Regions from separate parts of the Brevibacillus sp. NPDC003359 genome, predicted to be linked through region 1. Evidence: a T-box and tRNA genes for the amino acid it is inferred to sense, from the RefSeq annotation. Region 1 holds a T-box; the other regions hold tRNA genes.
What was found. The T-box of region 1 lies ahead of argS (arginine--tRNA ligase). A T-box ahead of a tRNA ligase gene usually reads a tRNA of that ligase, here a tRNA-Arg.

Region 1 (4,903 bases):
TCTTCCCAGGAGAAGTTGACATCATTCAGGCGGAAGTTTTTCAAGTCATGGAAAATAACTGCGCCTACCCCAACTTGAAGAGCTACTTCTTCTTTATTGGACAGCGTAGGGTTTTTCTCTTCGATAACTTTTTGGACGTCTGCAATCGCTTGTGCCAACACTTCTTCCAAGAGTACAACTTTCCCTTTGCGTGTGGACATTTTCTTTCCGTCCTTGAGCATCATGCCGAACGGGATGTGGTGCATATCTGCGGACCACGCATAGCCCATTTTTTCCAACACTTTATAGAGCTGCTGGAAGTGGAGTCGTTGCTCGTTTCCTACGACATAGATTGCTTTCGCAAAATCGTACGATTCGTGGCGGAAGAGGGCAGCGGCCAAATCACGCGTTGCGTAAAGGGTAGCGCCGTCTGATTTTTTGATCAGGCATGGCGGCATATTGTATTCGTCGAGGTTCACGACCATCGCACCGTCGGATTCAGTCAAGAGACCTTTTTCCTCGAGCAACGTAACAACGCGATCCATTTTGTCGTTGTAGAATGCTTCACCGTGGGTGGAGTCGAAGGCTACGTTCATCAGGTCGTAGATCTTCATGAATTCCTTGAGAGATTCATCGCGGAACCATTTCCACAGATGCTGTGCTTCTTCGTCGCCATCCTCGAGCTTTTTGAACCATTCACGACCTTGGTCTTCCAGAGTAGTATCGTTCTCCACTTCCTCGTGGAAACGAACGTAGAGGCTGAGCAGCTCCTTGATCGGTTCTGCTTTTACCTTTGCTTCGTCACCCCAGAGGCGATACGCAACGATCAGTTTACCGAACTGAGTTCCCCAGTCACCCAAGTGATTGATGCGCACTGGCTCGTAGCCTTGCTTTTCCATGATGTTGGCAATCGCGTTTCCGATAACGGTAGAGCGCAGGTGACCCATGGAAAACGGCTTGGCGATATTCGGGGAGGAGAGATCGATTGGTACTTTGCGTCCTTGACCGATGCTGTTGCTTCCGTATGTGCTGCCTTGGGTAAGAATTGTTCCGATTACTTGCTCTGCCACATTTTCTTGATCCAGGAACAGGTTCACGTACGGACCTACTGCTTGTGATTCGCGCAATGGAGCACCGGAGAGCTGTCCAGCCAGCTCTGCTGCGATCATCGGCGGAGCTTTACGCAATGCTTTTGCCAATTGGAAGCAAGGGAAAGCAACATCGCCCATCGCAGGATTTGGCGGTGTTTCCAGCATGCCGTATACAGCTTCTTTGGTCAGTGTGTCTACGCCCATCGAGGAGAGCGCAGCGGTAATTTTTTCAGCGACTTGGTGTTTGTAGCTCATTTGAATATTCCCCTTTCAAAAATAAAAAAACCTCTACGTCTCCTGTGAAAAAGAGACGAGAGGTTATACTCCCGCGGTGCCACTCTTGTTGTTTTTCCCTCCCATGAAACAGGAAGGCAAAAACCGCTTGATCTGCTGTAACGGGCAGTCCCGGCATAGCCCTACACGATCCTTTGCCAATGATGACTGGCGTAGGATGTTCAGGCTGCATCTCCGAGGGGCGCTTCCTCACATGGTTTGGCATCGGGCTCACACCGTCCCCGACTCGCTTTCGTCCTCGCACAAGGAGTACTTTCCTCATCAACGATTCGTTTGTGTCTCTAGAATTATAGCTGTTTTGTCCGGCAGGATGCAACTTACTGTTCCGGTTTTTTCAAAATCTTATCTAATTCCGCGAAATACTGCTTGGTCAGTTCTTCTCTTTCTACCGAGCTGAGGTTATCCGCGTTCATCATTTGCTCTTTGTACTGTTCCAGCTTTTCGAGCATGGCCAGCTCGGCAACAGCGGCCTCATCCAGATCGAAATTTTCCGATGGATCGAACGGAATCAATCGATTGTCGTTACCACTACGCAAGTAGGAGGAGCGCCAGTTCTCCGGAAACTGATAAGGCTGTTCGCCAAACATAATCCCTAAAATATCGTCGGATTCAATCGGCAGGAAATGATCGTAATCGTCTTTTCTGCCTCCCTCGGACAAGTTAATGTGGGACAAAAAATAGTGGAGATAATGTTCCCCGGTTTCGGTATTCTTAACGATGGAATAAGTTTCAAATTCGGATGTGGATAGTTCTTTTATGATCTCCAAACAGGACAGAAATTTGTCTTTTTCACGTGCTTGCAAGGCATCCATGATAGTATCGTTCCTTTCGCTCTACAATAAGCCTCATGATAGCAAAAGCAGTGTGCTCTGACAATGAAAGTGGGGCAAACGAGTGCAGCAGGGGGACGATGAATAAAAGATTTGGATAATCTTGTCACAAAAGCGAGCCAGCTGGATCAAATACATATCAACACGGAACAAGGAGGTGAACAGCGCGTGAATGCAAGTGTCAAAAGTAGTGATGCGGACTGGACACTTCAATTGACCAACGAGGAGAAGCTGACGAGACTCATGAGCGAGTACGGAGACAACATCGTGCAGCTCGCTTACTTGATCGTCAAGGATAGGGGAATCGCGGAAGACATTACTCAGGAAGTGTTCTTAAAAGCGTATCGGGGTCTGGATCAGTTCCGCCATCAGAGTAGCGTGAAAACGTGGCTTTACCGAATCGCGATCAACGAGTCCCGCAAATATTTGCGTTCATGGTCCTTTTGCCAAATTTTTTCTACATACCTCTCCAAAGAGGAAGCACCCCCGGAAAAAGTAGACACGGCAAATGTTGAATCGGCAGTCATCGGACGAATGAGCAAGGTACAAGTAGCGGAGCAGGTGATGAAGCTCTCGCCGCTGTACCGAAAAGTCATGGTACTCCATTATTATGAAGATTTGTCGATAAAAGAGATTGCGCAAGTGTTGGATATTTCAGAAGATGCCGTACGAACCCAATTGTCCCGGGCCCGAAAACATTTTAAGGCATTGTGTGAAAAGGAGGGATTGGAATGGATGTAGATAAGCAAATGCGAGAAGCGGTACGGAATGGGAGTCAAGAATCTATAGAAGAAGTGAGGTTTACAAAAGAGATGGAATTACGGATCAGGGGTGCGATTGCACAGAATAAACACAAGAACCGAAACAGAATATTCATGGCAGGATCTCTAGCAGCTTGCTTGGCGGTAACAGCTGTGGGCATGCACCAACAAGGCTGGTTTCCACAGATGCCGAGCGGAAAAAATTTAGCGAATGCGGTCGCGACGACTGCAACGAATAAAAAGAATACAGAGGCAAAGCAGAACAGCGTAAAGGTGTCGCCGGAAGAGGCTATTTTGCCGTTGAAAAAGGCGATCCCAGCCATAAGCAAGACAACAATAAGAGTGGATAGCACGAGCCATGGGATCAGTGATATAACCTTAATGGAAGGAAACAATGTACGTGCCAGTGTCGCTTATGATATCCAGACTGGAAAAATTGAGAGCTTTATGATCAATGGAGAAAGGCCAGATTACCCAGAGAATTGGGACGAGACGTCCGTAAAAATGCCAGCAGCCAAAACTGCCGAGAGTGTAGCGAACGCATTTCTACAAAGTTTCTTGGGGGAAGAGAGCAAGTCCTATCAGCATCTGGGCACTGAGACCTATGTGAATGAGTTTAGGGAAGAAAGCATATGGCTGAGCGTGAGCTATCAACGAATGGAAAATGGCAAGCCTGTTCCTTACGACATCCTATCTGTACGAATCAATTCGAAAGAGCAAGTCTCGTTTTTCGGGCGATTGAACAAGAGCGAACAAGCTTTTTTCACCAAGCTGACAGATGCCATGCCCGATTTGAATCCTTCGCTTCTTCTTTTTGATAAAGAGAAGAGCCGCGATGGCATGTCAATAGCGGTCGGAAACGTGAATAAGGAGGGACATCAGGCTTCCCTTCAGATAGTTGGCAATGGCCAAGCCTTGGAATCCTATTCAATCGAGGAGAAGGATGAAAAGGAAGAGCCGAGCTGGAAGCAAGCAAAAGGAGCAAAAGCTGTGGAGCAAGAGCGACAGTTCCTGAACAAGCTGCTCGGGGCTGATAGCGAGAACTATCGTTTAGAGGATGAGAGCAAGCCAGGTGTGTACCAGCGTTATCATAACGGACTGCCAGTGCTATCGGATCAGATACGCATGACAACAGATGAATCTGATCTCCTTCGCTTTTTCAGGAAGGAGCCCGATACATTCGACCCTTCGCAGTACCCAGATGTGTCAACAGCGGTTTCTGAAGAAGTCGCCATCCAAGAGCTGAGTGAGCATATGAAGCTTCGATACGTGCAGAATCCGAGAATACGGCCAGAATCAAAACAAGGAGAGAAGTGGCAGCCCATTCTGGAGTACACGCCAGCTGTTTCCTTCATGCAAAGAGGACGTGAAGATGGTACGGAGTGGCATATCGACGCGACCAGTGGCAAGATTGTGTATGGAACGGGAGATAACGGGCTTGCCTATGATCAGCTGAATACGAAGAAAGCACATCCGATCGAATCTCCGAAAGAATACGTCAAGGTTCGCTCCAAGGATGAGGCAAAAGCACTGCTGCAAGCGGAGTTCGGCGTACAGGTAGAAGGCTTGACCTACAGAGAGAGTGTACGTGAGCGCGATGGACGCAAGGAATACGTCTGGTATGATAAAAATGACAAGTATATCGACGTAGAAGTTATAGCAGAAACAGGCAGTGTCGTCGGGCTGGGAACACCGCGTTCCGATACAGCAGTGACAGTCAAACGCCAGCAAGCGGAAGAGGCTGCATTCGCCTTTCTGCATAAATACGTCGATCCAGGTGTAAAAGAAGTGCAATTGGCACAAGTTATACAGCCAGGCGAAGCGAATCCTGTGTCAACGGGCGAATGGGAATTCAGATTTTTCATGAGCAAGGATGGCATTCCTGTACAGGATCGCGAGCAAAAAGCGGCTTATTCGGTAACGGTCGATCCGTCTACGGGCAAAGTGA
Region 2 (4,903 bases), on a different contig from region 1:
TTTGAATTCGTCAAGATGCATCAAGGGATACCCGTAAACGACAGAAGCTTCTATGTCTGCATCGTAAACGGAAAGGTCACGAGTATGGGAACGACCAGCGAAACGGATTTCGTCGAACAGTTACCTGATCTAAAGGCAGGAGTCACTGCAGAACAGGCAGCTCAGGAATACCTGAAGCAATTTCAACTGGAGTATTTTTATCCTGAAAATAACGGGAACCAAGCGGTCTTGGTATACAAACTAGCGAGCGAGTATAGATGGTTCGATGGTCAAATAGATGCATCTACTGGAAAAATTATTCAAGATGAGGATAAAAAAACCGACTGATCTTGATCAAGGATCGAACAACATACGGGAAAGGAGGATGTGCGCATGGATGACGACCTCAATCAAAAAATGAGAAGTATCTATCAACAACACTACCTGGCTGTTTACGGTTTCTTGTTCCATTTCACCGGAAGCCAGAATGAAACCGAAGATTTGACGCAAGAAGTGTTTACCCGTGTAGTGAAGGTACTGCCGACTTACGATGGACGAGTAACTGTAAAGACTTGGCTGTTCTCTATCGCGAAGCATATTGCCGTCGATCATTATCGCAAGCAGAAGCTGTATGAACTGGTTTCCGAAAACTGGTTGACACGGTTAACAGCAAAACACGGGATACCAGAAGTAGAGTTGGATTATAAGGAAGAAATGCGGGAGATCAAAGATGCGTTACAAAGACTGAAGCCATCATATCGCATGGTCGTCATCCTGCGCAGTATAGAAGGGTACAGCATCAGGGAGACGGCGGAGCTTCTGGATATTTCGGAGGCGAAGGTGAAGGTCATTTATCATCGGGCTCTGAAAAAATTACAGCACTACCTGAAGGATTCGTTGGAAGGGGGAGTTCCACATGAGCTGGCATGAAGAAGAGCTGGAAAACCGACTGAGACGATTAAAGGAAACGGAATCGCCTCCTCGACTGGAATATATCAGGGAGACAGAGCGACGTTTAGAAATTCAAACCAATCGACTTAAGCGACGCATTCATTTTCAGCGTTTAGGGAATCGTGTGGCTGGTGTTGTTGCAATCGTGCTGTTGGGAGGATGGGTGTCCACGGAGAGTGGGCAGCAGAGCCTTCATACATTGTGGAGCTATACAATGAAGCATGAGCAACCCTCCTCGACCTTTATTCCCGCTCCCACTTTCGAATCTGCCCAGCCGTCGCCGGCCACACCTCCACCCACAATTACGAGGAAAGAGAACACGATCATAAATAGACCTGTCACAACAAATCGTTTCGAGAAGACAACCAAGCCCTTAGAACAAAAACAACCGCCAGCGAAGACTATGCCATCCGTTTCCACTTCGCAGATAAAGCAGCCTGTAACCGTAACGAATACAGCACCAATACCTCCTGCTGTGAAAAAAGCAGAAGCTTATGTGCAGGAGATGCTAGGGGAAGAAGGGATGCATTATCGGTATAATCCATCACAGTCAGATTTAAAAAGTGGAACGGTAGGATTTAGTCGGATTATTCATGGCATTCCAGTATATGAAGCAAGCTATACGGTTGAAATGAATGGTGACGAGGTATCACGGTTTCAAATCTCTCAGCAATCAGACCAAATCCAGTCTCTTGCGCAGATTCCCAAACCGACAGACGTACTATCGAAAGAAGAGGCGGAAGAAGCGATTGCTTCTACATTGCGTTTGGTGTACCGGGAAAAGGGAGGGACGACAGCCTCCTTACGCTACGAGCCGGAATTTTCCGGGTTCGTCGATGCCAGTACAGGAACGTTTGTCTCGAGCATAGGTATACCCATACAAAAGAATGAAGGAAAAAGGGTCATACCTGTAGCTGCTGAAGGTAGACGAATAGAAGCGAATAGAAGCGAAGAGGCTCTTTCCTTGCTTGTACAGGAATTTGGCTTGCCTTTCGCTACTGATAATTGGGAAGGATCGGTATCTTTCGGAAGGGATAGAATAAGGGAGATGCACTGGTCGGAGAAAGGAAGAGAACTGTCAGCTCGTTTTCATGAGAATGGACAATTGCTATCCTATCGAGTGAACAAAAGCAAAGATTCAAGGACCTCTTCCAGCAAAAATCAGGCCGCTTCGCCGGAAGTCTTCTTACCATCTGTGATTGAGCATCTGCAACGTTACCTGGACGAGTCGATCAAAGAGCTGGAGATGACAGGCATCAAAAGGGAAGCAGCAGAGATCCGATTCCATTTTAACAAGATGTATCAGGGTATCTCCGTAATCGACCACACTTATGAGGTGATTGTCGATACAGGCACGGGAGAAGTTGTAGGCATGTCAGGTTCATTTGGACAACAAGCCACTAGCTTCCCGGACCCTGCCAAAGCGATTTCCAAGGACGCCGCTGAGGCAACAATGAAAAAAAACCAGCCGCTGGCACTTGCATATATCTGGACCAATCAAAACGGCACAGCTGACATGCAGCCGCTTCTTGTATACCATGTTAACAAGGAAAAAGGAATCGAGACATCTATTGAAGCGATAACCGGAGCTGTACTTGAAGGGGTACAAGAATAACGGTGATGAATGGACAGAGATGAAGAAGGACCAGGGCATATTCACCCTGGTCCTTGATTGCTAAAAACGAGCAATCTCACTATAATGGAAGTGAATGTAAGTATCACGTCCCCGTAGCTCAGCAGGATAGAGCAACGGTTTCCTAAACTGTAGGTCGGAGGTTCGAATCCTCTCGGGGACGCCATTGTAGGAAAAACCTTGGTGTATCAAGGTTTTTTCTTTTTTATTGAGACGTGTATCATGTCTGAAATGTATAACGTATATCAAATGACGAACGAAATAAGGGGGGGATTTCTTTTGAAAAAAGTGATCGTAGTGTGTATGGCTATGGTCTTGACGATTTTCTTCAGCGGATGCAGCTCAGATGCGGTCGTACAGGATAAGACAGAGTCGCCACCTGCAAAAGAAGTAACGAACGCTGGCACAGAACAGAAACAATCGGTCGACAACTCTTCAAGCTATAACCAAATCGCAAGCTATATGGAAGAAGAGTGCAAAAAAGCTTTCTCCCCCTACTATGAGCTCGTCGAGTTTACTGTATCAGATTATGAAGAGAAAACAGTGGACGGAAAAGTAGAAGCGACATTCGCGTATCAAGTGAAATACAAAAACTTTGAGAAAGACCCTGAGACGGTGGACTACATCAAGGCCGCAAAAGAAAAGAACGATCCCCATTACCAACAGCTGTATGATGAATATTTGCAGCCCAAGGACATGAACTTTCATTTGAAAGCCGTAGTTGAAGATGCGGACTCCATAACCCTTTACACCAATGTGAGTCCAAAAGGAATCCAATGGGAAAAGGCAGTTATTTCTGATTTTATCCTGAAGAAATAGGATAGCGACTTGACCGTAGGGCCGCGTGGTTACGCGGTCTTATTCATTTTTCTCGCACCAGTACTCGTACTCATTGTCGATCCAATCTTTGATATGATCGTAATTCTCCCAAGTATCTTCCACGTGGTACACACTTGGCTCACAATCAAACGCTTCTAGATAATGATAGCGATACTCCCCCGTATCGAAATCGAAGTAAAACATCGCGAACTGATTTCCTACTTCATTCAACATGTCTTTAGCAAATACTCCACCCGTCTTCTCATAGACTTCAGGGCCAGTCATCTTCCTTTGTTTAAAATCAGCGATCAGGCTTTCGAAACTCTTCTGAAAATCCTCGCTAACCATATCATTTTCAATCAACCAGCCGATGAAAAAACCTGTATGTACGTAGGCCTGTTTTCGAGGAAGATCTTCCTCAAAGTTTTCATAATGATATTTCGCTTTATCGTATATCGTTGCCACTAGCAGATCCTCTCTTTCTATTTGCTCAGTTTCCAAAAATTATACAGGATAGATGTAATGATAAATAGTCAAAAGAGGATGAAGAAAGAAGCATAGGAATTTTACGGCATTGCCATGATGCGAAGTGGTAGTATTTAACTGTTATTTAGAGAGAGAACCATTGGCTGGTTCAAAGAGGGGTCATCTTTCATGCGGAAACTGCTTGCCTTTTTTGTTAGCGGTGTAATCATTAGTCTGTTAATCCTTCCTGTAGAACCTGCATCATCTAGAGGGTCAAGCTCGTCTAGTTCCAGTAGTTCAGGATCATCTAGTACAGGCAGCTCCTCTTCCAGTAAAGCCAGAAAGAACACCGATTCAACAATCCCCACCCAAAAAGAGAGAAATAAGAGTAGAAGAAAAAAAGCAGTATGGTGGTGGACTGTTTCAGCAATTTGAAGCGGGCTGTTTGATCAAATTAATTCCTCAAATAGAAACCAGTAATAAGCAAAAACCCGTCCTCAGCCTAGCTGGAGACGGGTTATTCATTCCATTCTATAACGTATACTCACTTAAAATAAACTGCGGAGCTAACAAATACTCGACGGGATATAAATCATCTCTTCTTGTTAGTAACGCCTTCACTAGCCCAATTTGATACTCTCCCTTTACTTCAATGATCACGAAGGCATCCTGCTTTTCATTCAGAGGATAAATCACATTGCTCGAATCAAACACTTTGTGATCAATATCCAATGTTGCAAGGTGAAAGGGTTTGCCTTTCCACTCTGTGCGATAAACCACAAACGCTTTATTTTCTAACAAGTGAACCAATCTGTCTCTGGATAAATTCAATTCAATTCCTGTCATGTAGCCTTGCTCATCGAGATCGTTCTGGTACTCCTCATCAATCTCATCGCCAATTGCCATCTTGTACGTTTTCGCGGATAACTGCATGTCATCCAACAGCTTTCCCCTGTTCAAATCAACGACTAACGGGATGTGCAACAAGGAAGGATCGACATAACGGCTAATCTTGTTATCCTTCTCCCTTTGGGAATCAACGATTTCTTTCCCTGG
Region 3 (4,903 bases), on a different contig from region 1:
CCTCCCATCATTAATAGCGGAATCAAGAGTCCTACTAAAAACAGAATCGTAAGGACGGGCTTTGCCTTTTGGACACCTTCCCAGCCAAACACGAACTGCTGCTTCCACGGATAACCCAATCTTTTTACACTAACCAGTGTGACCAAGATCGCAAAAACAATCCCCCATGCGATCGGAAATCCGAGCGATAGGCTCAAAATGATGCCAGCGATCATTGCCAAGATGGGTGTTACCGATGTGATAGACATGCGACCGACTTCCTTCCGTTACAATCGTGTGGACAACAGCGTGTGAGCTGCTCCTTCGTCCGTAATGAGTACATTCTGACACGATTGCTTAGCAAAGGAAAGAATCGCTTTTGCCTTGCTTTCGCCCCCCGCAATGGAGAGCACCTTTTCTGCCTTGTGCACTTCCTCTAGCTGCAAACCAATGGTCGGCATTCTGTGAACCGTTTCTCCCGCTTCATTAAAGTAGTAGCCGAATGCTTCTGATACAGCACCCGCCTCCACTAATTCTGCGAGTTCTTCCTCCGAATAATTCCGCCTTACAGCCATCGTGACGGCATCCCCGATTCCATGCAAAACGATTCGGGTCTCGCCCAAGAGCGACAGCACATCTTGCACTTGCGGCTCTTTAACCAATGTCTGCAAGGCTTCCGGATGGAGACGATCCGGTACGTGAAGAAGCCGATAAGAAGCACCTGTTTTCGCTGCCATAGCGGAAGCGAGCGTATTCGCTTGTAGCTCTACGCGTTCTCCCAACCCACCGCGTGCAGGGACAAACTGAACGTTTTTGAACGAAGCGGAAGGCGTCAAATGACTTGCTACGCTGGCGATAGATGATCCACCTGTTACCGCTACAATGTCTCCTTCTTGCACGACCTGTCTGAGTACCCTTGCTCCTACCCGTCCCAGCTCTTCCTTTACCCAAGGCGATTGGTCTGCATTGCCCTGCACCACAATGACTTCTAGTATGCCTAGCTTTTTTTGCAGGCGCTCCGCCAAGTCAGTAAGGCCGAATAACTCTCCGACGAGAGGCTCCATGTCGTCCAAGACTTGTTGTCCTTCTTCACTCAGGCTCATTCCCGCAGCCGTTACATGAAGGAGCCCCGTCTCTTTTAGCAGTTCCACTTCTGCCCGCAAAATACGCTCAGTGGTGTCCATGGCTTGAGCTAGACCTCTTCTGCCAATCGGCTGCAAATGATAGATGGATCGAAGCAACATGTACCGCTGACGCAAAACCTGAATCAAGTCAGGCAACAATTTTTGTTGCAGTTCCAGTAAACGTCGCATTTTGCCTTCTTCCTTGGTTACAAATTGTTGATCGGGACTTTTTTTGTCCCTGTATATACATTTTTTGTCCCGCTTGGTGCAAAAAAAAGATCACTTGCTACAATTTGAATGTATCATATTTAACAATATCTTGCAAGTTACCCTCGCCCATATAAAAAAGTGCCACTCATGACCGAGTGGCACGTCTATGTAATTCGTTTCGTAGCTCCTCTAGCGTCACCACATGTGTAATGGAACGAAACACAATCTCTCCATTTATCTCGACTACTGGAATGACAAACATCATTTCCTCATGCAAGACCGGATCACTTTCAATATCAACCATGCGCATACGAAGGGGGAACTCCTCCGCCAAACCGCGAATATAGAGCTCCACCTCATCGCATAAGTGACATTTTTTTCGTCCGTACACAACAATTTCAAACATTTCTTCATTCATTCCCATTAAAACCTCTTTCGTTTGGCCGACGATGGGATCAGCATTTCTTCCCGGTACTTGGCAACCGTGCGGCGGGAGATTTCAATCCCTTCTGTCAGCAGCATCTCACCCAGCTTCTGATCAGATAACGGGGACTTCCGATCTTCTTGCTCGATCAGCACTTTGATTCTGCGCTTCACACTCTCAGAAGAAGTCGCTTCCCCGCTGGAAGTTGAGAGTGCTGACGTGAAGAAATACTTCAGCTCAAAGATCCCGCGCGGTGTCTGGACGTATTTGTTGCTGGTTGCCCGACTGATCGTTGATTCGTGCAGGCCGACCCGCTCTGCTATTTCCTTTTGTGTCATGGGCTTTAAATAATGAATCCCCCGATCAAAAAACTCCCGTTGCATATCGAGGATGGCCTGCGTTACGCGCATGAGAGTCAGGCGGCGCTGCTCCAGGCTTTTTGCCAACCACATAGCGGCATTCAGCTTATCATGAATGAACTGTTTGGCTTCATCCTGACTTTTTTGCTGGCTCAGCATTTTTTCATAGAAGCTGTTGATTTTCAGCCGCGGTGCAGCGACATCATTGACCAATACCACATAATCATTCCCGACTTTCTCTACGGTCACATCTGGAATGACATATCTTGTCTCTACTGTAGAAAAGGCCGCTCCTGGACGCGGATTCAGCGTACGGATCAGGTCTGCCATCGCCTGTACCTCTTGCGGCGTGCAGCCGATTTTGTCTGCGATCCGCTGGTAGCGATTGTCCGCTAAATCTTGCAGGTGGTTGCGAACGACCTGAACGATCTTTTCGTCATCGAGGGCCAAATGCCCGAGCTGCAGCAAAAGACATTCTTCCAGGCTGCGTGAAGCTACTCCTACAGGATCAAAATGCTGCAAAACGGACAATACGTCCTCAATCTCGAGCACTTCAGCACCTAGGCGCGAACTCGCTTCCTCCAGTGTAATCTCCAAATATCCTTTCTCATCCAGATTCCCGATCAAAAAGAGAGCGATCTGTTTTTGCAGCGACGAGAATCCTTTTACATAGCCGAGTTGACGCTCCAGATGTTCGTACAACGTCTCCGCACCTTGCTGGACGTAATCCAGTGGATTGTAAGTGCTTTCATTTTTCGACGAAGGGTACTCACCTGTCGCACGATTGCCCACAATTTCTTTCCAGTCAATCTCAGGAGCTGGTTTCTCTGCTTTTGCAGAAGCGACTTCTCCAGCCACTTCAAGGTCGAAAACAGGATTTTCATTTGCCTGATCCTGCAAATAGGAGATGAGATCAATGGCTGAATACTGCAATATGGTAATCGCTTGGCGTAGTTCCGGCGTCATCACTAATTTCAGTGTTTGTTCTTGAAATAACCCCAATCCCATGTTCATGAAGCTCGCCTCCTTCGCACTTGCTCTTGCTGCTCGATGACTCTTTATTTTCATTATATTCGTTCTCTCATGCAATTTTCCTGCCAAATTGATGAAGCAGAACACAAAATATGTCGAAAGATCTTCTCCAATGGCTTTTTCACTCTCGCTTACCTTATCGCTAGTTTTTTCTGTTGAACTACTTTTTTCGTTTGCATTGAGATTCCCGATGTTTTATAATAAAAGTTGTCGTCACAATATACGCCTGTAGCTCAGTGGATAGAGCAATGGTCTCCGGAACCATGTGCGGGGGTTCGATTCCCTTCAGGCGTACCATACGTGCAAACAATAAGCGATCTCTTGGATTCAAGAGGTCGCTTTTTTATGTTGAATCCAGATGGAAACAAAAAAACAGCCCGATTATGAAGTGACCCCGAAAAGTTAGACACGAAATGTAGTTAAGCGGCATGTAAGGTTTGAGTTCGGTACTGTACCGGACTCAAGCCTTTTAATTTTGTCTTAATTCGTTTGCGGTTATAGTAGTCGATGTAGTTTGCTAACTCCTTCTTAAAATGTTCAATACTCTCAAATTCCTGCGTATAAAAAATTTCCGATTTGAGGATGCCAAAGAAGTTCTCCATGACGGCATTATCATAACAATTTCCTTTTCTAGACATACTCTGCGTGATGTTCTTTTCTTTTAATGCATGCTGGTACTTACTCATCTGATAATGCCAACCTTGATCCGTTATTTGAAAAATGGCGGCAGTTTCATTCGGAGACGTCCCGTGGGTAATCATATAATTGAGTACGTCCAGTTTAAAGCGTGCCGTGTAGCTTGTATAGGATTTTCCGAAGGCTTCCACGCCATTTTGCTCGTATTGTGTCACCCAAACGCCGATCATACTTTTGTGTGCACCAATAGATGTAGCAATAGAGGCATGTGTTTCTTTGCCGTCTAAACAGCGTAAAACCGCTGATAATTTATCTTCTGGAGAAAATTTAGCCATAAAAAAACTGCACCTCCAATTGTTAGGTGTGTCTAACAATTGGGGTGCAGTTCAATTAAGGACTGTTTTTCGTGCGTTACAATTATTGGTTAAAAATCGCTTTGAAAGAATAAGGGATTGGTTCTATTGGTCTATTATCTAATATTGCATTTGGCGTCCCCAGATAAATGCTGTACTGGCCTTCTTCCGGGATATCTACTGAAAAAGATGTATTACCTTTGGTAACAACTCTATGTAGAAACGCTCCTGTTGGCTTCCTCACCAAGATTGTAATCGGCTCAGTACTTGATGACAGGCTGCTGAATGCAAAATTAAACGTTCCTGGTTTTGCGTAAAAATTAAAATAATCAGAATCTCTATAGTGATTAATTGCAGCTGTGTATGAAACGTTCGAATTAATATATGGAGCGAATGCAACACTATCATTTGGTTCGTATGGATCAGTCACTGAAGCAGCAGCTTTTTGGGAAGACTTCATATTTTTAGCCGGTTCTGCTGCAAATGCTGAAGCAGATGCTGATAATGCTACTGCGAGGGTCAACAAGCTAACTACGACTTTTTTCATGTATGTTACCTCCTAATAACTTGGTACGGAATTGTGAGTATTTGTAAGTGATCTTATTGATTAAAAATTGCTTTAAATGAATAAGGCATAGGAGTTATTGGGGTCGAATCGAAAGCTGCATCTGCAGATACAATATAGATGTAATAACTCCCTTCTTCTGGGATATTTACTGATAAAGTTGTATTGCCCTTAATACGAAATTGGCTTTTTATTGTCTCTCCGCCTTGCTTTCTCACCAA

Region 2: it encodes a tRNA-Arg, which carries the amino acid that the T-box ahead of argS (arginine--tRNA ligase) is inferred to sense. The anticodon was not compared.
Region 3: it encodes a tRNA-Arg, which carries the amino acid that the T-box ahead of argS (arginine--tRNA ligase) is inferred to sense. The anticodon was not compared.

The regions. Positions count from the first base shown of each region.
Region 1 is NZ_JBIAOR010000001.1:69,557-74,459, forward strand. It holds gene argS (arginine--tRNA ligase) at 1-1,325, opposite strand, end outside; T-box leader at 1,374-1,638, opposite strand; gene ACFYU8_RS00175 (hypothetical protein) at 1,682-2,176, opposite strand; gene ACFYU8_RS00180 (sigma-70 family RNA polymerase sigma factor) at 2,363-2,935, shown strand; gene ACFYU8_RS00185 (YcdB/YcdC domain-containing protein) at 2,926-4,903, shown strand, end outside.
Region 2 is NZ_JBIAOR010000031.1:11,747-16,649, reverse strand. It holds gene ACFYU8_RS31075 (YcdB/YcdC domain-containing protein) at 1-327, shown strand, start outside; gene ACFYU8_RS31070 (RNA polymerase sigma factor) at 373-909, shown strand; gene ACFYU8_RS31065 (YcdB/YcdC domain-containing protein) at 896-2,545, shown strand; tRNA gene ACFYU8_RS31060 (tRNA-Arg) at 2,653-2,729, shown strand; gene ACFYU8_RS31055 (hypothetical protein) at 2,873-3,382, shown strand; gene ACFYU8_RS31050 (DUF7832 domain-containing protein) at 3,422-3,847, opposite strand; gene ACFYU8_RS31045 (hypothetical protein) at 4,379-4,903, opposite strand, start outside.
Region 3 is NZ_JBIAOR010000006.1:209,008-213,910, forward strand. It holds gene ACFYU8_RS17510 (Na+/H+ antiporter NhaC family protein) at 1-248, opposite strand, end outside; gene ACFYU8_RS17515 (sugar-binding transcriptional regulator) at 267-1,292, opposite strand; gene ACFYU8_RS17520 (glutaredoxin family protein) at 1,459-1,737, opposite strand; gene rpoN (RNA polymerase factor sigma-54) at 1,737-3,110, opposite strand; tRNA gene ACFYU8_RS17530 (tRNA-Arg) at 3,351-3,425, shown strand; partial or broken gene ACFYU8_RS17535 (transposase) at 3,548-3,838, opposite strand; partial or broken gene ACFYU8_RS31520 (transposase) at 3,950-4,099, opposite strand; gene ACFYU8_RS17540 (hypothetical protein) at 4,182-4,664, opposite strand; gene ACFYU8_RS17545 (hypothetical protein) at 4,718-4,903, opposite strand, start outside.